Regions from separate parts of the Comamonas sp. UBA7528 genome, predicted to be linked through region 2. Evidence: predicted binding sites of a transcription regulator. Region 2 holds the regulator's gene; each other region holds the start of a gene.
The links. Region 2 encodes FNR, which switches genes on or off when oxygen is low (the NO sensors DNR and NnrR bind a similar motif). Its sites were predicted from a motif close to TTGATNNNNATCAA; they were not measured.
Positions count from the first base shown of each region.

Region 1: a site for FNR is predicted at 4,649-4,662, ahead of nirK (copper-containing nitrite reductase). Genes of this name have one in related genera too.
Region 3: a site for FNR is predicted at 5,529-5,542, ahead of clpB (ATP-dependent chaperone ClpB). Genes of this name have one in related genera too.

Region 1 is NZ_DLMU01000014.1:301,112-308,162, forward strand. Features, by position in the region: gene B3349_RS17065 (DMT family transporter) at 252-1,175, shown strand; gene B3349_RS17070 (MFS transporter) at 1,366-2,706, shown strand; tRNA gene B3349_RS17075 (tRNA-Gln) at 2,827-2,903, shown strand; gene nirK (copper-containing nitrite reductase) at 3,076-4,542, opposite strand; gene norR (nitric oxide reductase transcriptional regulator NorR) at 4,726-6,276, opposite strand; gene ytfE (iron-sulfur cluster repair protein YtfE) at 6,427-7,051, shown strand, end outside.
Region 2 is NZ_DLMU01000001.1:272,845-279,895, forward strand. Features, by position in the region: gene B3349_RS01240 (cyclic di-GMP phosphodiesterase) at 1-236, opposite strand, end outside; gene B3349_RS01245 (sulfite exporter TauE/SafE family protein) at 400-1,128, opposite strand; gene hemN (oxygen-independent coproporphyrinogen III oxidase) at 1,132-2,514, opposite strand; gene B3349_RS01255 (fumarate/nitrate reduction transcriptional regulator Fnr) at 2,722-3,444, shown strand; gene B3349_RS01260 (hypothetical protein) at 3,513-3,773, opposite strand; gene B3349_RS01265 (DUF349 domain-containing protein) at 3,948-6,482, opposite strand; gene B3349_RS01270 (DUF748 domain-containing protein) at 6,623-7,051, opposite strand, start outside.
Region 3 is NZ_DLMU01000014.1:268,303-275,353, reverse strand. Features, by position in the region: gene B3349_RS16955 (GNAT family N-acetyltransferase) at 18-539, opposite strand; gene B3349_RS16950 (coniferyl aldehyde dehydrogenase) at 851-2,287, opposite strand; gene B3349_RS16945 (hypothetical protein) at 2,412-2,777, opposite strand; gene clpB (ATP-dependent chaperone ClpB) at 2,813-5,428, opposite strand; gene moaE (molybdopterin synthase catalytic subunit MoaE) at 5,832-6,326, opposite strand; gene B3349_RS16930 (hypothetical protein) at 6,445-6,699, shown strand; gene B3349_RS16925 (hypothetical protein) at 6,719-7,045, shown strand.

The sequences.
Region 1 (7,051 bases), on a different contig from region 2:
GGGGCGGGGGCTTGGCGCCGTGGCCGGCGGCGACGGTTGCCATCGCCACACGCGGGATCAGCGAGGTGGATGGGGCACACCACGCGGCGGCATGCTGCTCCTAAAATGCAAGTTGCCTGTGCGCATGGTGCGCCGGCCTGACCTGCCTGTGCAGCACTGCCCGGCCGGAGCCCCTGGCCTCCGACCCGCGCGCGACAGGGCTGCACACCGCCGGTGGGGCGGCTTTTATTTGTGAAAGAGGGTGGACGCCGATGTCCTCCTTGCCCGGGGGCGCGGCCCCCGTTTCGGCCGGTACTGCCGGTATGGCTTCGCGTTCGGCCTTGCTGGGCATTGCCCTCACGCTGTCGGCCTGTGCGCTGTTCGCTCTGCTGGACAGTGCCACCAAATATGCGGGCCTGCTGTTGCCCATGCTGCTGGTGCTGTGGCTGCGCTTTCTGGCCCAGGCGCTGGTGACCACGGCCCTGGTGCTGCCCCGGCACGGTCTGGCGGCGCTGCGCACGGCACACCCCAGGTTTCAGGCCAGTCGTGCGCTGTTTGGCATTTCCACGTCGATCTGTGCCTTCTTCTGCATCCAGAGCATGCCGCTGGGCAACTTCACGGCCATCTGGTCGGCCTGCCCCTTGCTGGTGGTGGTGGCCTCGGCCTGGCTGTACCAGGAGAAGGTCAGTCCCGTGCGCTGGCTGCTGCTGGCAGCGGGCCTGGCCTGCGTGATCGTCATCGTGCGGCCGGAACGCAGCGACCAGGCCCTGGGCTGGCAGGCATTGCTGCCGGTGGGCTTGCTGGTCAGCGGCTCCGGCTACCTGCTGCTGGGCAGCCGTCTGGCGCGCCTGGATGCACCGCACACCACGCAGCTGTATTCCACCTGGCTGCCCATGCTGCTGACCACTCCGTTTCTGCCCTGGTTCTGGCAGGCGGTGGAAGGCTGGCAGCTGTGGCTGGCGGTGGCGGCCATGGGGCTGTGCAGCGGCGTGGGGCACTTGATGCTGCTGCAGGCCTATACGCATGCCACGCCGTCGGTGATCTCGCCCTTTCTGTACAGCCAGATCGGTTTTGCCATGGGCGTGGGCTGGTTGCTGTTTGGCCAGGTGCCCGATGCGCAGTCGCTGCTGGGCATGGCCGGCGTGGTGCTGTGCGGCATCTGCAGCATGTGGTTGAGTGTGCGCGGGCGGGCGTGAGTCGCCCGTCTGCGCATGTGGCTGTCCTGTGGGCAGCTGCACAGGAACAGCGGGCGCAGTAAGGTGCGCCCTGTAAGGAATGAGAGAGCAGCGAGTGCGTCAAGACGATTTTTCCCCTTCCCATCCTCCCCGCAGCACAGCGGCCCCCGTGGTGGCCGATGGCCTGCCGTTGCCGCAGCGGCACATCGCCATGGCCGTGATCCTGCTGGGCCTGGTGCTGTGCGTGATGGACAGCACGATGATGAACATGGCCTTGCCCCAGGTGGCGCGCCAGTGGCAGGTGGATCCGGCGCAGACGCTGTGGGTGGTGAATGCCAACCAGATCGCTTCCCTGGTGCTGCTGTTGCCGCTGGCCGCGCTGGGCGACCGCATGGGCTATCGCCGCGTCTACCTGTGGGGCATGGTGATCTTTGGCCTGGCCAGCGTGGGCGCGCTGCTGGCGCCTTCGCTGCCCTGGCTGATCGTGGCGCGTGCGCTGCAGGGCCTGGGAGCGGCCGGGGTGTTGAGTGTCAACGCCTCGCTGGTGCGGCTGATCTACCCGCGCGCCCAGCTGGGCAAGGGCATGGCGCTCAACTCCTTGACGGTGGCCTTGTCGTTTGTGGCCGGGCCGGCCGTGGCGGCGGCGGTGATTTCGCTGGGGGACTGGCGCTGGCTGTTTGCCCTGCACCTGCCGCTGGCCCTGGCCATCAGCTGGCTGGGCACGCGTGCGCTGCCGCAACCGGTGCCGCAGGCCGCCGCGCAACAGCAACCGCTGTCTTGGCTGGACGGCGTGCTGAACATCGTGATGTTTGCCAGCCTGTTCCTGGGCGTGGACCGGCTCAGCCACCTGCAGCCCGGCGGCAGCCTGTGGCCGGCGGCACTGTGGCTGGGACTGGGTGTGGGTGTGGGTGCCTGGTATCTGCGACGCCAGCGCCGCTTGAGTGCGCCGATGTTTCCGCTGGATCTGCTGCGCATTCCGGTGTTTGCGCTGTCCATGTGTGCCTCCATCACGGCGTTCTGCGCCCAGACCATGGCATTTCTGGCCCTGCCGTTCCTGTTGATCGAGGCGCGTGGTCTGCCCACGGGACAGGCCGGGCTGCTGATCAGCGCCTGGCCGCTGGCCCTGGCCATCTCTGCACCGTGGGTGGGGCGGATGATTGGCCGCTGGCCGGCGGGTCGCCTGGGCGCCGTGGGCATGGCGCTGTTTGCCCTGGGACTGTGGGCGCTGGCGCTGCTGCCGCAGGATGCGTCGAACTGGAACGTGGTGTGGCGCATGGCGCTGTGCGGCATGGGCTTTGCCTTTTTCCAGTCGCCGAACAATTTCACCATCGTCACATCGGCGCCCCTGCACCGCAGCGGCGCGGCCAGCGGCATGCTGGGCGCCGCCCGCCATGTAGGCCAGGGCCTGGGCGCGGTGCTGCTGGCGGCGGCTTTCCTGGTGTGGAACCGTGAGCCCGGCCAGGCCGAACAGTACGCGCTGCTGCTGTCCGGTTGCTGTGCCGTGGTGGCCGGCTGCTTCAGTGTGCTGCGCAAGGCACCGACCAAGGCGTGAGCACCCGGAGGGCCGCTGGTGGCCGTGCAAGGTCCGGCAGCATCCGGACCGGGTATTGCAAAGAATTTGTCGTGAATTTTCTGGAGCGTTAAAAAATGCTGCTAGAATTGCAGCTTCTCTAGGGGAGTCGCCAAGCTGGTTAAGGCACCGGATTTTGATTCCGGCATGCGAAGGTTCGAATCCTTCTTCCCCTGCCAAGATCTGCAAACCCCGACTGCTCAAGCGGTCGGGGTTTTGCTTTTTCTGCCTGGCAATCGGTTGCCGTTTCTGCGCGTCCTGTTTGCACCGTCTTGCAGAATCGACGGCACCGACAGCAACGCCCCTGCAGGGCAAGGGCGTTGCTGCGCAGGGATGCCGGTGCGGACGCCGTCAGTGGCCGTGTGCGGCGTTCGGGTCCGAGACGCCGGAGTACACGCCGGGTTCCGCCTGGCCGGTCACTTCCAGGATGCCAACCAGGCCCTTGCCGGTGCGTGACAGCGCATGGTCCACCAGCAGGTAGTTGCCTGGCACCTGCGGGGTCAGCTCCACGATCGCGGCGCCACCCGGAGGAACCACCGTGGTCTGCACGTTGTGCTTGATGGCGGTGAGCGAGGCTTCGTCATACACCTTGTCGAACACTTCTCCGATGACGTGGAAGGACGAGATCTTGTTGGGGCCGCCCACGCCAAAGTAGATGCGCACGTTCTCGCCCACCTTGGCCTTGAGCTTGTGCTCCTTGGTCAGCGCTCCCACAGCGCCGTTGAACACGTAGTACTGCGGCAGTTCGGCGGCCATCTTGTCGAAGTCCACCTCCTGGTGGGTTTTGGACCCGATGGGGCGGGTGGTGTACATCTCACCCTGCATCACATAGAACTCCTTGTCCACCTGGGGCAGTCCGCCTTCGGGCTCCACCAGGATCATGCCGTACATGCCCGCCATGATGTGGTGGGGCACCAGCGGCGTGGCGCAGTGGTACACGTACAGGCCCGGGTTCAGCGCCTTGAAGGTGATGGTCTTTTCCTGGCCGGGCGGCACCTGGGTGTGTTCGCCGCCGCCCAGGCCGCCGTTGACGGCATGCAGGTCGATGGAGTGGATCATCTTGCTGCTCTTGGCGTTGGCCAGCGTCAGCTCCATGGTGTCGCCTTGCTTCATGCGCAGCATGGGGCCGGGCACCTGCTTGTCGAACGTCCAGTAGGTGAAGGTGGTGCCGTCATCCAGCTTGCCCACCAGCTCCACGGTCTCGATGCGTTTCTGGTGCTTCTGCGGGCCTGCGGCCTTGACGGCGGGCGGCACGGCACTGGGGTCAGCGGCAATGCTGATGGCACCGGCCAGGGCCGGCGCCATCGTGGCGGCAGGGGTGTACAGGGCTTCGGGACCGGAGGTGTTCTTCTGCACGGCCTTTTCGGCTTCGACCGTGGTGCCCTTGACCTCCAGCTTGCCTTCCATGCCGATCTGGCGGTGGCCGGGGATGGTGCAGTAGTAGCTGAAGGTGCCGGCCTTCGTCACCTGGAAGCGCAGCGTGGTCGGGCCCGTGTCGGCATTCACCTTCTTGGAAACCACATCCAGGCCTTCGACGGCCAGATCATGCTCGGCACCTTCACCGCTCTTGAGCACGATCTCTACCGTGTCGCCCACTTCGGCCACGATGGTGGGGTTCACCTGGCCCTTGGCATTCACATAGACCATCTTGCCGTCGACGATGTTGGTCGTCAGTGCCACTTTGCGCACCTGGGCGGTGGCGGCTTTCTTGGCGGCTGCGGCGGTGGGTGCCGCCTGTGCACTGCCGAGGCTGGGGGCCAGATTCAGTGCCAAGGCAATGGCGAAAGCAACGGGGGTCAGGCAACGTGTCGAGGTCATACGCTTCTCCTTGTAATCCCGGCAATCGGACTGCGGTGCCCAGAAATTTGGGCGTCGCATCTGCTGCCGTTGAAGGGAATTCTTCGGAGATTCGGAGGGCGTCGATTTGCGTTGGATCAAGCGTCAAATGGCGTGGCGCAGGCCAACCACACAAACCGCGTAGGGCCAATAAAAGGAGTGCAATCAGCCTTTTATGCCCAGACGACGGGCCAGTTTGTGCAGATTGCTGCTATCGATCTGCAAGCTCTTGGCGGCGGCACTCCACACACCCTGGTGCTGTCCCAGCGCCTGTTCGATCGCGCTGCGCTGCACATGGTCCACCTGCTCGCGCAGGGAGCTGAAGGTGCTGGTCACCTGGCCTGCCGCACCGCCCGGCAGGGCAGCACCGGGAGCGAGTGCCGGCGCAGACAATGGCGCGGCCTCCAGGTCCAGCGAGGCCGCATCCAGGCTGACGATCTCGGTGCGGCGAGCCCCGTAGCTGACGGCCTTGAGTGCGGCGCGGCTGATGACATGCTCCAGCTCGCGCACATTCCCTGGCCATACATAGCGGCGCATGGCAAGCTGGGCATCGCTGGTCAGGCGCAGGCTGCGCAGGCCCAGGCGGCTGCGGTTGAGCTCCAGGAAACGTCCGGCCAGCAGCAGCACATCATCGCCACGTTCGCGCAGCGGCGGCACATGCAAGGGATAGACCGACAGGCGATGGAACAGATCGGCGCGAAAGCCGCCGTCGCGCACCTGTTCGTTCAGGGCGCGGTTGGTGGCGGCAATGATGCGCACATCCACCTTGCGCGGCTGGTCGGCACCCAGGCGCTGGATCTCTCCGTTCTGCAAGGCGCGCAGCAGCTTGGCCTGCACCGGCAGCGTGAGTTCGCCCACTTCGTCCAGAAACAAGGTGCCCTGGTCCGCGCTTTCGAACCGTCCGGCTCGGGCGGCCACCGCCCCGGAGAACGCCCCGCGGGCATGGCCGAACAGCTCGCTCTCGGCCAGGGTGTCGGGCAAGGCAGCGCAGTTGACATGCACCATGGGCTGCTGGCGGCGGCGTGACAGCTGGTGCAGCCGGCGTGCAAACAGCTCCTTGCCTACACCGGTTTCACCCAGCAGCAGCACGGGCATATCGGTTTCGGCCACCACGGCCAGCTCCTGTTGCAGTTGCAGGAGGGCAGGGCTTTGGCCCACGATTTCCTGCAGTGCCGCAGGCGTGGCATCGGAGGGCTGGGCGCTGCGCGACAGGCGCAGTGCCCGCACCTCGGACTCCAGATGCGCCATGCGCACCGTGGCTTCGATCAGCGGCACCCGTGCCTGCAGGCGCTCCTGGGCCTGGGCGTCAAACGTGCCGACGTCCAGGGCATCCAGCGTGATCACGCCCCAGTGCCAGCCTTCGATGGAAATGCCCAGCCCCATGCAGTCGTGCACGGGCAGCGCCTGGCCGGCGCGTTCATTGAGCAGACCGTCATAGGGATCGGGCAGGTGGCTGTCGTGGTGAAAGCGTGTGAGTTCGCCACTGCGGGACAGGATGGTGGCCAGGCGCGGGTGCTGGCTCACGGTGAAGCGTCGGCCCAGGGCTTCCTGCACCAGGCCTGCTGCGGCCACCGGGCGCAGGCATTCGCCTTCCAGCCGCAGCAAGGCCACCGCGCCGCAGTGAAATTCGGCTTGCAGGCTTTCGACCAGCCGTTGCAGGCGCACGGCCTGCGGCAATTCGGTGGAAAGATCGGAAAGAACCAGGGAGTCGAGCATGGTGAAAACGACCTGACAGGGTATTTGTGACCGGGTGGGTTGAGGTAAATCCTACCCATGAATCCGCTAACTGATTGATTTTCAAGGAGGTGAAAGCGGGCATGGTTTGCGCTAGCGCAAAGGCATCACCTGTTACCCCAAAGGTTTGCCATGTCTCTCATCGACCAGTCCGTCGGCAGCATTGCCAAAAAAATTCCCGGTGCCACCGCGGTGTTCCACAAATACGACCTGGATTTCTGCTGCGGCGGCAAGCACAGCCTGGCCCAGGCGGCGCAAGCCAAGCAGGTGGATCCTGCTGCCGTCGAAGCCGAGCTGATGCGCTTGCCGGCCGTGGCGGCACAAGCCGATGCGGAATCGGCAGCGGTGGCGGCGTGCGATGCCGGCCACGGCGATGTACTGATCCAGCACATCCTGCAGCGCTACCATGAAGTGCACCGCCAGCAACTGCCGGAGCTGATCCGCCTGGCCCACCGCGTGGAGCAGGTGCACGGGGACCGCGACGATTGCCCGGTCGGCCTGGCAGACCATCTGGAAGCCATGTTCCAGGCGCTGCAAAGCCATATGCTGAAGGAAGAAAGAATCCTGTTCCCGCTGCTGCTCGCCCAGCGCAATGCCCAGGCCCGGATGCCGATCGCGGTGATGCGCCATGAGCACGACCAGCATGGCGGCGAATTGCAGAAACTGCTGGATCTGACCGACAACATCACGCCGCCGCGTGCCGCCTGCACCACCTGGCGTGCGCTGTACGGCGGGCTGCGCGAGTTCAAGGAAGACC
Region 2 (7,051 bases):
GGCACCTCTTCCTCCTCATTTGTAAGAGGAGGTAAAAAAGTCAAAACACTGGGATCAGATTTTGCAGGAATGCAACGAATCTCATCCAAACCCAGTGACTGCAGCACGTCAATCTGTTCCTGGCTGGTCACTCGAAAGCTGCTCACTGGAAATGGATGGCGCAACCAGCCAATGTCCAATTGGACATACATACCTATGCAGATGTCCCGAACGTCAATTAAAAGGGAGTGCGTCACGTTGTTTGGGCTGCAGCACGCCAGCAAGCCAGTCGATCCAAACCGCTCATTATGACGACTGCCTGGGACAAATAAGTACTTACATAAAGGGGTTGTGCAAGCGACGCCGCTGTGCTTCAGCAAGCAACAGCATATTGCACCATGTCACCATCCCATGTCAGCCTCAGCGGCACCACTGTGACGGCACATGCACCATGTCCATCCACAGCGCCCACAGCGAGACGCCCGCCAGCAGGGCGCCAGCGGTGCGCAGCCCCCAGGCTTCGCGCCACTGCTGCAGGCGGCTAATGCGCCGCCACAGCCAGGGACCCAGGGCCAGCCACAGGCCCCCACCGACCCCGAATGCCACCATGGATGCAGCGCCCTGCCACACGCCACCGGCCAGGGCTGCCACCATGACAGCGGAATAGAGCAGACCGCAGGGCAGGAAAGCCCACAGGCTACCGGCCACCCAGGTTCCACCCGGCCCGCGCACACCGTGCTGCACCTTGCCCCAGAGCTTGCGCCCGCCGGATTCCACCCACTGCGGCTGGCGGGCCTGCAGCAGCAGCATCAGGCCCCATGCCAATGCCGCCAGGTGCAGCAGCACCCACAGCGGATGCAAGGCGGAGGTACGGTCGGAGAACCAGGCCACCGTCTCCATGGCATAGGCCGCCACGCCACCCAGCGCGGCATAGCCCATCAGGCGACCGGCGTGAAAGCCCAGCCAGCGCCCGGCATTGGCAGCCTCCATCGGCTGGGCCGAAGCCCCTTCTTGCTGGATGGATACCACCCGCCCGCCGGTGCGCAACGGCGAGACGATGGCCGCACAGGGTGCGGCGCACATCGCAAGACAATGGGGCCCACCCACGAGCCCCATGAAAAAAGCGGTTCCAAGCAACGACAGCCACATGGGCTAGATGATCCTGGAAAAACGCGCCCGGTTCTTGCCCGCCTGCAAATGCCGGTCAAACGTCATGGCCACGCCGCGCACAAAGAACCAGCCCATGGGCGTGACCTTGATGCCGTCGTCATCGATCACCACCAGGCCCTGCTTCTGCTGCTGGGCCAGCATTTCCAGTTCGCCCGCGAAGTACTGCTGGAAGTCCAGCAGCCACGACTGGCTCATGGGCTCGAACAGCACTTCCCCCTGGCACATCAGCGACATGATGACGGCGCGCCGCACCAGGTCATCCCGCCCCAGCGCCAGGCCCCGCACCACCGGCAGCCGGCCCTGATCGAGGAAGTCGTAATACTCTTCCAGGGTCTTGGCGTTCTGGCTGTAGGTCGCACCCACGCGGCCGATGGCGGACACACCCAGCGCAATCAGGTCGCAGTCCGGCTGTGTGCTGTAGCCCTGGAAGTTGCGGTGCAGCCGTCCTTGCCGCTTGGCAATGGCCAGTGCGTCTTCCGGCAGGGCAAAGTGGTCCATGCCCACATACACATAGCCGGCCTGCATGAAGGCATCGATGGAGCCCGAGAGCATGGACAGCTTGTCCGAAGCCTCCGGCAGATCTTCGATGGCAATGCGGCGCTGCGGCTTGAAGCGCTCCGGCAAATGCGCATAGGCATACAGCGCGATCCGGTCCGGCCGCAGCTGGCACACCTGTTCCAAGGTGCGCGCAAACGATGCGGCGGTCTGCCTGGGCAGGCCATAGATCAGGTCCACGTTGACCGAATGGAAACCCAGTTCGCGCGCTGCCTGCACCAGATCGAACACCTGCTCGGCCGGTTGTTCGCGGTGCACCGCCTTCTGTACATCGGGATCGAAATCCTGCACCCCGAAACTCAGGCGATTGAATCCCAGTTGCGCCAGATGGGCCAGGCGTTCGCGGGTGACCGTGCGGGGATCGACCTCGATGGAATACTCGCCCACCGCTTCAAAAGCGAAGTTCGCGCGCAACATGTCCATCAGCCGGGTCAGCTCGGCATCCGACAGAAAGGTCGGCGAGCCGCCACCCAGATGCAACTGGCTGACTGCCTGTCCCTTGCCACAGTGCGCCACCTGCAGAGCGACCTCTTTTTCCAGGTACTCCAGGTAGGTCACCGCACGTTCATGGTGCTTGGTGATGATCTTGTTGCACGCGCAGTAGTAGCACAAGGCCTCACAAAAAGGCACATGCACATACAGTGACATGGGAAGCGCCTTGGCCGCAGAATGGTGCTTACGCTGTTCCAGCGCCAACACATAATCATCCTGACCAAATGCTTCAATAAAGCGATCTGCGGTGGGATAAGAGGTATAACGGGGCCCAGGCACGTCGTACCGACGCAAAAGCTCCGGCGTTACTGCTGTCATTGAATATTCCTTAGGTGCTGCCCAGCACTGTGCCGCACCCCGGGAAAATCAGCCTTGATGCAAATCAAGACATTCAAATACCATTCCTGAGACAATTGATTCATATCATTCGCACAACTGAGCACCCCCTCTCTCGCCTCCCAGCCCGATAACCTTTCAGCGTTACGTCCAATGGCCCGTTCAGCGGGAGCCCAAGGCGTCAGTGCCATGACACCACCCCCTATCAAAGTCACCTGCTCCAACTGCAATCTGCGCGAACTGTGCATGCCCACAGGCTTGAATGAGCAGCAGTTGCACCGTATTGACGATATTGTGGCCACGCGTCGCAAAATCAAACGGGGCAGCACCTTGTTCCGAAATGGCGAAGACTTCACGGCGCTCTATGCCATCCGCACCGGGTTCTTCAAGACCTGCGTGGCCACGGAAGATGGCCGTGACCAGGTGACAGGTTTTCAGATGGCGGGCGAGATCATTGGCCTGGACGGGATCGTGCACGACCACCACACCTGCGATGCCGTGGCGCTGGAAGACGCGGAAGTCTGCGTGATGCCGTTCGACCGCCTGGAAGAGCTTTCGCGCGAAGTGACTGCCCTGCAGTCGCATGTGCACAAGGTGATGAGCCGCGAGATCGTGCGCGAGCACGGCGTGATGCTGCTGCTGGGCAGCATGCGCGCCGAGGAGCGCCTGGCCGCCTTCGTGTTGAACCTGGTGCAGCGCCTGCACACCCGGGGCTTCTCGTCTTCCGAGCTGGTGCTGCGCATGACGCGCGAGGAGATCGGCAGCTACCTGGGCCTGAAGTTGGAGACGGTCAGCCGCACCTTCTCGAAGTTTGTCGAGGAAGGTCTGGTCGAAGTGAAGCAGCGCCATGTGCGCATCCTGGACACCGAAGGCCTCAAGCGCATCGTCAACAGCCAGCACGCGTGCGAATAAGCGCCTTCCGCCCCATGCAAAAAGCCTCCGTCCGGAGGCTTTTTTCATTGCCGGGTGATGCCCCCGGCTCACAGCGACGGAACGCGGGCCTGCGGGCCATTGAGCTCCTGCGGGGACAGCGCCAGCAGGCTGGTCATGGCCGATGCCATCATGATGATGGCCCAGAACACAAAGAAGGCCACCGTGCACACGCCCAGGCGCGACACCTCGATGTAGGCCGACAGCCACTGCATTTCCAGCGGGTCGACCACGGCAAACACCAGCATCTCCATCACCCCGGCGGCCAGAAAGGCCGGCCAGGCAATCCACATCCAGCGACGCAGCAGCATGGGTCTCTCCTTGTTGTGGCGGGCAGATGCCCCATTGTGCGAGCCTCTTTCTGCCGCGTCACTGCCTTCGGCGTCCCCATAAACCCTGAAATGGCATGAAAAAAGCCAGCCGTTCGGCTGGCTTTTTGCGGTTGCAGCGCAGGACCCTGCATCCTGGCGCTGCTGGCGCCTGCCTTACTTGCTGCCGCGCAGCAAAGCCTTGAGCGCGCTTTGCAGGCGCTGGGCCGCACTGTCGCTGCGCTCCGCAGCCAGCACCGCCGCCACATCCTGCTCCCAGGTGGTGCGCGGGTCCGTGGCCTTGCGGTTGGTCAGCAGCTGCAGCTGCAGTGCACGGCGTGCGGACAGCTGGTCGGCCGGGGTGGGCACGTCAGCGGCCATTTCCAGGCGCAGCAGCGATTCGGTCGCCTCGCCCTTGGCGGCAGCGCCCACGGCGGCATGCCAGCTGTTGCGGGAGGCATTGCTCAGCTTGCCCAGTTCCTGCGCGGGCGGCACCAGGGCCGCGTCGCGCTTGGACCAGGCGTCCATCAGCTGGGTCAGGGCTTCGCCATGGGCCTGGGCCGTCAGCTTGCGCAGCGCAGACTGGGCGTGTTCCTGGGCTTCACGCTGGGCGCGGAAAGCCGCATCACCCAGGCGCGGGCCACGGGCCGTGCGCTCGAAACGGTCACCCCGGTCACCCCGGTCTTGGCGGGGGCCGGGCTTGCGGCCGGCTGCCGCCGCGGCCGGGGCTTCCTTGCGCATGCCGGGGCGGTCATCGCCACGCACCGCCTTCACCGGGCGGTCGGCCGCCACAGGGGCCGCTGGTGCTGCCGCAGTGGCCGGCTGCCCGGCTTCGGCCGCAGGGGCGGCACGCAGGGCGTCTTCCAGCGCCGTCAGGGCTGCACGGATCTTCTGCGCATCGCCTTCCGCGTTGGCGGCTTCCAGCTGCTGCGATGCTTCAAGCACCGCACGGTCGTGGGCGCTGAGCGATTCCAGATTGACCGCACGGCTGCCGCGCTCACCGCGCTCGGCCGGCTTGCGGCTGAAGGCCTCGTCCAGCGGCTTGCGGAAGGCATCCCACAGCTTCTGTTCCTGGCGGCGGTCCACCGGCACTTCCTGGGCTTCGGCCTGCCAGCGTTGCTGCAGCGCCTTGATGGCAGCGATCTGCAGGGCCGGTGCCGCGCCCAGTGCCTGGGCTTCCTCGATCATGGCCTGGCGGCGCTGCAGGCTGTCCTTCTGCGCCTGCTGCAGCGGGGCTTCGGCTTCGCTGATGGCCTGGCGCCATTGCTGTTGCAGCTCGGCATACAGCTTCTCGCCCACATGGCCACCTTCGCGCCAGCGTTCGGAAAACTGGCGCAGGCTGCGGGCCATGCCCTTCCAGTCCTTGGAGTCCTTGACGGACTGCCCCCAGGCACGCAGTTCTTCGATCAGCGTGGTACGCGAAGCCTTGTGCTGGGCCGATTCGGTGCGCAGCTTGTCCAGCCAGCCTTCGACCAGCTTGTAGGCGGTGTTGCAGGCTTCATCGAACTGCTTCCACAGACCGTGGTTGGGCACCGCGCCCTGGTCCAGCAGCTTCCATTGCTCGCGCAGCTGGCGCAGTGTCTCCTGGACCTTGCGGCCACCCAGAGTCTGGCCTTCGGGGCGCTCCACCAGGCCCTTGGCCTTGGCGATCAGGGCTTCCCGCTCGGCATCCACGGCCTGGGGCTTCCAGCCACGGGCGTCGCCTGCCTGCACCAGCAGCGCATCCATCTGCTGGATCACTTCGGCATCCAGCGCACGACCGTGCTGGCGCAGTGCGGCACGCAGACCGGCGATGGCGGCAGTCTTGTCTTCCTCGGTGCCCACCAGAGGCTGCAGCACCTGGGCGGCCTGCAGCACCACGGCAGCGGCCTTGACCGGTGCATCACCCTTGGCCGGCTTGGCGGCCGGTGCATCGGCGGCCAGCTCGGCCGGCAGACCACGGCCCACGCGGATTTCGTCGGCCCACACAGGCACGGGAGGCAGCGCGGCTTCGGCATTGTCGGCGGCAGCCTGGGTCACGGCCAGGGCCGAGACAAAGGCGTCCCACACCACACGCAGCTGGTCGCGCGAGCTGGTCAGTTGCTGGGCCAGACGGGCGTCCAGGCTGGGCCAAGCGGCATCTTCGGTCAGCGCCTGGGCCTGCTCCTGCCAGCGGGCCACGTCGGCGCTCAGCGCTTCCTGCACGGCGGCGGCGTCCTTCCAGGACTTGGTAGACAGCACTTCGATGCGCTGGGACAGCAGCACAGCCGCTTCCTTTTGCACCTGCACACGGTGCTGCAGGTCTTCGGCGGCCTTGATGCGCTCGGCCAGCTGGGCCTTGAAACCGGCCAGCGGTTCGCGCGACAGCGGCGCGCCGGCCTTGGCGGCGTCACGCTGCCAGGCGGCGGCATCGGCCAGGTTCAGGGCCGGCTGGGCCAGCAGGGCCTGGGCCTTCTCCACCCATTCCACAGCGATGGCGTCCTGGTCCTTGGCGCGGCGCAGCTCGTCCAGGCGCTCGCGCACGACGCGGGCGGCGCCCTTGTCGCGGGCATTCATTTCCTTGAAGACTTCCTGCAGCACATCGTGGGCGGGCGATGTGGCCAGCCAGTCACGCAGGCGGGCTGCACGGTCGCCCGAGGTTTCTGCAGAAAAAGCACCGCCAGTCACTGCATCCAGCGGGTGGGCCTCGGGGGTTTTGGCCGGGGTCGGGTTCACTTCTGGGGCTTCAGACATTTTTCTGCTTCAAAAAAAGTTGGTACATGAGTTATGGATAACGGGCATGCCCGCCATAGGGCGGGCATGGCTCCTCGTGCACAGGCATGCGCGGAGCATGGGGCGTATTTTCCCCTTTATTGCTCCATGCCTGCAGCGAATTACTGAACTGCCAGACTCAGCTGGGCTTTTGCACCGGCTTCCTTGCCATCGGCCTTGGAGTCTCCCAGGAACAGACGGGCCATCTCAATGCCCTGCTGTCCCAGGTAGCTGCGCACTGCCATGGCACGTGCCGCGGCCAGTTCCTGCATGGCCGTGGGTGGCAGCGGCAGTTGCTCGACCAGCAGTTTGCGCATGTCCTCGGGCGGCAGGGATTTGGACAGACCGACCATGTTGCGGGGCTTTTCGATGTCCGCCTTGCGATAGATGGACTTCAGGCGGCTGTCGCGCTCCTTGTCGCTCAGTACGGCATCGTCCTCCTCGCCCTTGCCCTGTCTGGCGATCTGCGCCTCCAGGTTGGCGGCTTTCCAGCCTTGGGCCTCCTGGGCGGAGGAGGCACTGCCCGCCACCGTGAGCTTGAGGCCAGGGCG
Region 3 (7,051 bases), on a different contig from region 2:
AGCCCGCAAACGAAAATTTAGTTCAAGGGGCGCTTGAGGCGCACTTCCTCGATCTTGACGCCACCGACGACGGCGGTCTTGGCCGTGGTCATCTCGCGCTTGAAGCCGGCGGACTCATGAAAGCGCAGAGCGCGTTCATTGCGCAGCGGCACCCAGCAGGTGACGTTGGTGCAGCCTTCTTCGACCAGACCGTCACGGGCGGCATCCCACAGGGCCACACCCACGCCTTGGTCCCAATGGGTCGGGGCCGCATAGATGGCCCAGATCTCACCGGTGGTCTGGCGCGACTTCTCGTCACGGGAGCGGTCAAAACCGACAAAGCCCACGATCTTGTCGCCATCAATGGCAACCTGCACCTGGGGCTCACAATATTCAATGGCTTCGCGCCAATAGGCTTGGCGCTTCTCTACCGACGACATGGCCTTCAATTGGTCGTCTGGCACGATACCTCGGTAAACCTCCTGGGCGGACGAAGTGTGGATCTGTGCGATGGCCTTCGCATCGCGAAGCGTAGCGGGACGGACCTGGTAACTGGACATGGAAAGCGAAACGAAAACAGCAGTTGAAAAACGAAAGGTCGCAATTGTCTGTGAAACGCTCCGCAGACGCACGCCCTAATGTTGTAGCCATTTGCACCAGTACGGCTGTAGAGCCCTTCTTGCCGTGGTATAGCGGATGTGATAGCGCCTGTTTCAGACCCACAGCCCGCTTGCCTGCCATGGGTCTTCGGGTCGCCGGATCACGGTGCGAACCCTTGGAAGCAAGCGCAGGCCAAGCCCTGTGCAGGCGGTCTGGCGCACCGGGTCAGCGAAAGGGCAAGGCACCCCGCACCACTGCGAGGGCGCGGGGCTCACACCCAGCGGCGCAGCAAGGCCATGATCTTGTCGAAGCGTGCACCATAGGGCGGGTACAGCCACTGCACGGCCGACCAGCGCCCTTGCAGGCACACCGGCTTCTGGTGCGAAAAGCGCAGGAATCCCTGCTCGCCATGGTAGGCGCCCCAGCCGCTGTCTCCCACGCCGCCAAAAGGCAGGTTGTCATGGGCCACATGCAGCAGGGTGTCATTCACCGTGACACCGCCGCTCACCGTGCGGCGCAGCACGGTGTCCCGCGCCTTCTCGTCCTTGCCGAACCAGTACAGCGCCAGCGGGCGCGGTCCGGCATTGATGGCGGCAATGGCATCGTCCAGCCGGTCATAGGGCACCACCGGCAGGATGGGACCGAAGATCTCCTCCTGCATCAGCGTCATCGTGGGCTGCACATTCCACACCAGGGTGGGCAGCATCTGGCGCTGCGCGGCATCCCCCCAGCCGGGGGCCGCCGCCTGCCGCCCCTGTGCAGGGTCGATCACCTGCACCTGCGCCCCCAGGCTCTGGGCCTGCTGCAGCAGATTGCGCAGCCGCACCAGGTGGCGCTGGTGGATGATGGAGGCGTAATCCGGGTTGCCCACGATGCGCGGGAACAGCTGCGCCACCGCCTGGCGGTAGGCCTGCTCGAAAGCCGCCTCCTGTCCCCGGGGCAGCAGCACGTAGTCGGGCGCAATGCAGGTCTGGCCGGCATTGAGCAGCTTGCCATGGGCCACGCGCAGCGCCGCCTGTGCCATGTCGCAGTCGGACCCCAGGATGCAGGGCGACTTGCCTCCCAGCTCCAGGGTCGTCGGCGTCAGGTGCACGGCCGCGGCCTGGGCAACGCGCCGGCCCACTGCGGTGGAGCCGGTGAACATCAAATGGTCGAAATGCAGGCCGGCAAACTGGCTGGACAGATAGCTGTCGCCCTGGACCACGCAGAACTCGTCCGGGGCAAAGTACTGCTCCACCGCCGCCGCCAGCTGGGCCGCAGTATGCGGCGCCAGTTCACTGGGTTTGAGCATCACGCGGTTGCCCGCAGCCAGCGCGGTGATGGCCGGGCCCAGCGACAGCTGCAAGGGGTAGTTCCAGGGGGAAATGATGCCCACCACGCCCAGCGGCTGGCGCTCGATGCGCGCACGCGCCGGGAGCAGGTGCAGCGGTGTCCAGACATGGCGCGGGCGCATCCAGCGCTCCAGCCGGCGCAGTGCCTGCTTGAGCTGGGATCGCAGCACCAGCAGGTCGGCAAACTCGGTCAGCTGCGGCGAACGGATGCCAAAGTCGGCCTGCACGGCTGCGGTGAGCACGGGGCCATGCTCGTCCAGCATGCGCTGCACGCGCAGCAAACGCTCCTTGCGCAACATGGCCGGCACTTCCAGGTGCTGGCGACTGGCCAAGTATTGCAGGTCGAAAGCCTGTTGCAGGGGGGAAACTGGGTTCATGCGTGGCCGTGCATCCTGTGAAACCACCGCTTGCCGGTGGGAGTCCCTGTCGCGGCCAGCCATGCTGGCCCTCTCTGTTGCCAAAGCCCACCAGCGCCATGGCACTGGTGGAAGCTACAGGATATCAGCGCACTTCGCGCGGCTGCACATCGGTGATGTCGCGTGCCGCACTGGCCAGCACGCCACTGCGCTTGCTGTCGGCACCGTCGGTGCTGTCAGCGGCATCATGGGCTGCGCCGCCGGCCGCACCGGCCATGGTGCTGGCCCAGCCGCTGCTGCGGTACATGCCCCAGGAGGCACCAGGGCGCATCGTGGGCATGACCCAGGGCATCACCGGGCGACCGGTGAGCCTGGCCCACAGCGCGCGGGCGCCCCAGACCAGCGCCAGCAGGCTGGCGACGGCAAGCAGACACAGAAAGAACACCGCACCTGCCGCAAGGAGGAAGATGCGGACAACCCAGCGGACCGCCGTGTGTACGAAATCGTTCAAAACATCACCTTTCATGTGTGCCGGCGGGCTTCAGCTCAGCTGCCCATGGGGACAGCTTGCGTGAACTGGAACACGCCGGGCGCCTGCACCGGGTCCACCGCCACTTCGATGACGCTCTTGGGCGGAAACTTGCCCTCGAGCAGCAGCTTGGACAGCGGGTTCTCGATGCGCTGCTGGATGGCCCGCTTGAGCGGACGGGCACCGAAGACCGGGTCAAAGCCCACTTTAGCCAGTTCCGCCAAAGCCTGCTCCGAGACCTGCATTTGCAGTTCCATCTTCTCCAGACGGCCTTCGAGCAGGCGCAGCTGGATCCGGGCAATGGCTTCGATGTTCCTGGCATCCAGTCCGTGGAAGACCACGGTTTCGTCGATGCGGTTCAGGAATTCGGGTCGGAAATTGGTTTTAAGTTCCCCCCACACCGCTTCCTTGATGTCCTCGGCGTCCTGGCCAACCATGCTCTGGATCAGCATTGAACCGATGTTGCTGGTCATCACGATCACCGTGTTCTTGAAGTCCACCGTGCGTCCCTGGCCGTCCGTGAGACGACCGTCGTCCAGCACCTGCAGCAGCACGTTGAACACGTCGGGGTGGGCTTTCTCCACCTCATCGAGCAGCACCACGCTATAGGGTTTGCGGCGCACGGCTTCCGTCAGGTAGCCGCCTTCCTCATAGCCCACATAGCCAGGGGGCGCGCCGATCAGACGTGCCACGCTGTGCTTTTCCATGAATTCGCTCATGTCGATGCGAATCAGGTGGTCCTGGCTGTCAAACAGGAAACCTGCCAGCGCCTTGCACAGCTCGGTCTTGCCGACACCGGTGGGGCCCAGGAACAGGAAGCTGCCCAGCGGCCGGTTCGGGTCCGACAGGCCCGAGCGGGAACGGCGGATGGCATTGGACACGGCCGAGATCGCCTCGTCCTGGCCCACCACGCGCTCGTGCAGCTTGGCTTCCATGTGCAACAGTTTGTCTTTTTCGCCCTGCATCATTTTGGCCACCGGGATGCCGGTGGCGCGGCTGACGACTTCGGCAATCTCTTCCGCACCGACCTGGGTGCGCAGCAGACGGTGCTTGGGCGCAGCGCCGGCACCGCCATCGGCCTCGCTGGCCTGGACTTCCTTGAGCTTCTTCTCCAGCTCGGGGAGCTTGCCGTATTGAAGCTCGGCCACCTTGTTGAAGTCGCCCTTGCGCTTGAGCTCGTCGATCTGGATGCGGATCTGGTCCACTTCCTTGCGCAACTGCTCGGAACCCTGGGCGCTGGCCTTTTCGCTCTTCCAGACTTCTTCCAGATCGGCGTACTCGCGCTCCAGGCTCTCGAGCTCTTCCTCGATCAGGGCCAGGCGCTTTTGCGAAGCCTCATCCTTTTCCTTTTTCATGGCCTCGCGCTCGATCTTGAGCTGGATCATGCGGCGCTCGAGCTTGTCCATCTCCTCGGGTTTGGAGTCGATCTCGATCTTGATCTTGGCCGCAGCCTCGTCGATCAGGTCGATGGCCTTGTCGGGCAGGAAACGGTCGGTGATGTAGCGGTTGCTCAGCTCGGCCGCCGCTACGATCGCGGGGTCGGTGATGTCCACACCATGGTGGGCCTCATAGCGCACCTGCAGACCGCGCAGGATGGCGATGGTGTCTTCCACCGAGGGTTCTTCCACCAGCACCTTCTGGAAGCGGCGCTCCAGCGCAGCGTCCTTTTCGATGTACTTGCGGTATTCGTCCAGCGTGGTGGCGCCGATGCAGTGCAGCTCGCCACGCGCCAGTGCGGGCTTGAGCATGTTGCCGGCGTCCATCGCGCCTTCGGCCTTGCCGGCACCCACCATGGTGTGGATTTCGTCGATGAACAGAATGATGCGCCCCTCTTCCTTGGCCACTTCATTCAGCACGGATTTCAGGCGCTCTTCAAACTCGCCGCGGTACTTGGCACCGGCCAGCAGACCGGCCATGTCCAGCACCAACACGCGTTTTTCTTTCAGCGTCTCGGGCACTTCGCCTTCGACGATGCGCTGTGCCAGGCCTTCCACGATGGCGGTCTTGCCCACGCCAGGCTCGCCGATCAGCACCGGGTTGTTCTTGCTGCGGCGCTGCAGCACCTGTATGGCACGGCGGATCTCGTCGTCGCGGCCGATCACCGGATCCAGCTTGCCCAGGCGGGCGCGCTCGGTCAGGTCCAGGGTGTATTTCTTCAGCGCTTCGCGCTGGCCTTCGGCTTCGGGGCTGTCCACCTTCTGTCCGCCGCGCACGGCCTCGATGGCGGTTTCCATGCTCCGGCGCGACAGGCCGTTTTCCTTGGCCAGCTTGGCCGCCTGCACATCGCTGTCGGCCAGCGCCAGCAGGAACAGTTCGCTGGCGATGAACTGATCACCGCGCTTGATGGATTCTTTCTCCGTGGCCTGCAGCAGCTTGATCAGGTCGGAATTGGGTTGCACTTCCGCACCGCTGTCGCCGGTGGGCAACGCCTTGATGGCGTTTTCCACGGCCGTCTGCATGGCGCCGACTTTGGCGCCGGAACGCTCGAGCAGCGCCTTGGGGCCATCCTGCTGGCGCAGCATGGCCGCCAGCAAGTGCAGAGGGTCGATACGGTTGTGGTCGTTGCCGAGCGCCAGGGTTTGGGCATCGGCCAGGGCTTCTTGGAATTTGGTGGTGAGCTTGTCGATACGCATGGTTGCAAAGCTTTCTCAACAGCAATGAATTGAACTGCATTCCACGTGGGGACATTTCAGCCGCCTTCAAGGCGCCTGTCCCGCATGGCCCGGCAAGCATTTGACCTGGATCAAGTTCGCCGCACCAGCGTCCACCCCCACCGGACTGCACTGTGCCGGGCCTGTGCGCCATTGTCTGTCAGCCAAAAGAGCGGTCTGCCGGCCCGCCACCCAGTCAAACCCATCCAATGAGATAGCCCGTGCCGCGCACACCGCTCCCGATGCGGGAGCTGCCTGCATGCCTGCACCCTGGGTTTGACGCATTTTTATGTGCCAGAACCAGGCAGCATGGACTGCCACAGCTATCGACCCGGGAGCATGGCGCGCATACTGCAGGCAGACACCCCGGCTGCCGGTTCGGCCATCAGGCCCAGCGGGCCAATGCCTGCTCGTCGCTGACCCGTGCATCCACCCAGCGGGCGCCGTCGGCGGTCTGCTCTTTCTTCCAGAACGGCGCTTCGGACTTGAGGTAGTCCATGATGAATTCGCAGGCCTGAAAAGCCATGCCCCGGTGGGCCGAGGTGACGGCCACCAGCACGATCTGGTCCATGGGCGCGAGCGGCCCGACACGGTGGATGACCTTGGCCGCATGGACACCGAAGCGCGCCACTGCACGGTCGATGATGGCTTCGATGCTTTTCTCGGTCATGCCCGGGTAGTGCTCCAGCTCCATGGCCGAGACGGCGTCGCCTGCATTGCGGTCGCGCACCGTGCCCACGAAGCTGCAGACCGCCCCCACGCCAGCGTCGCCCGCCCGCAGGGCGGCGACTTCGGTGCCCAGGTCGAAATCCTGGGTCTGGATGACCACGCGCGCAGCAGGCGGATGCGCGGTCAGGGGTGCGGTGCGGGCAGAGGACATGGCCCCGATTGTCGCAGCAGCCCCCGCCCCAATTCCACCCCGGCTGCATGCCCCAGCGGCACGCGGTAGCATTGCCGCCCCGGGGCGCTGCTCCGTTGCCCTCATTGAGTTGATCCGTATGGCCACCGAAACCATCCACACGCTGGAGTACATGCTCTACCCCTCGCCGCGCAATGAGCACCGCATCATCTTCGAGCACCAGAGCTTTGTGCCGCACATGTACACACTGATCCACCTGCCCGACTACAGCTTCCGCGGCAAGGCCACGCTGTTTTCGGCCCAGCGCAAGAGCGACGGCAAGCAGGGCCAGCTGGTCACCTGCGAGCTGGCCGAGGATCTGGTGCGTTTTGAGCGCCTGTTCGAGCCCGATTGAGCCCTGGATTCAGACCGCCATGGACGACACCAGCCAAATCCAGCCGCCCGAGAGCTTCGCCGCACTGTTCCGAAGCCGCGCCGGCGTGCTCAGAACGCCCATCGCCGAGGTGGTGGCCCGCTACGAGCTGTGCGAAGACCTGGCCTGCCACCTGGTGGAGCAGGCGCAGACGCTGTACTACAGCGGCAATTCCAGCGAGGAAGGCGTGCTGCTGGGCTTTCATGCCGGTCTGAGCGATGCGGGCTCGGTGGTCAGCAGCGCAGAGGCCGGCTGGGTGGTCCAGCGCCTGGCCGAGCTGCTGGAGTGGCGCACCCCGCAGCTGCCTCCACCGGCGGCCGCCGCCTGAGCTACC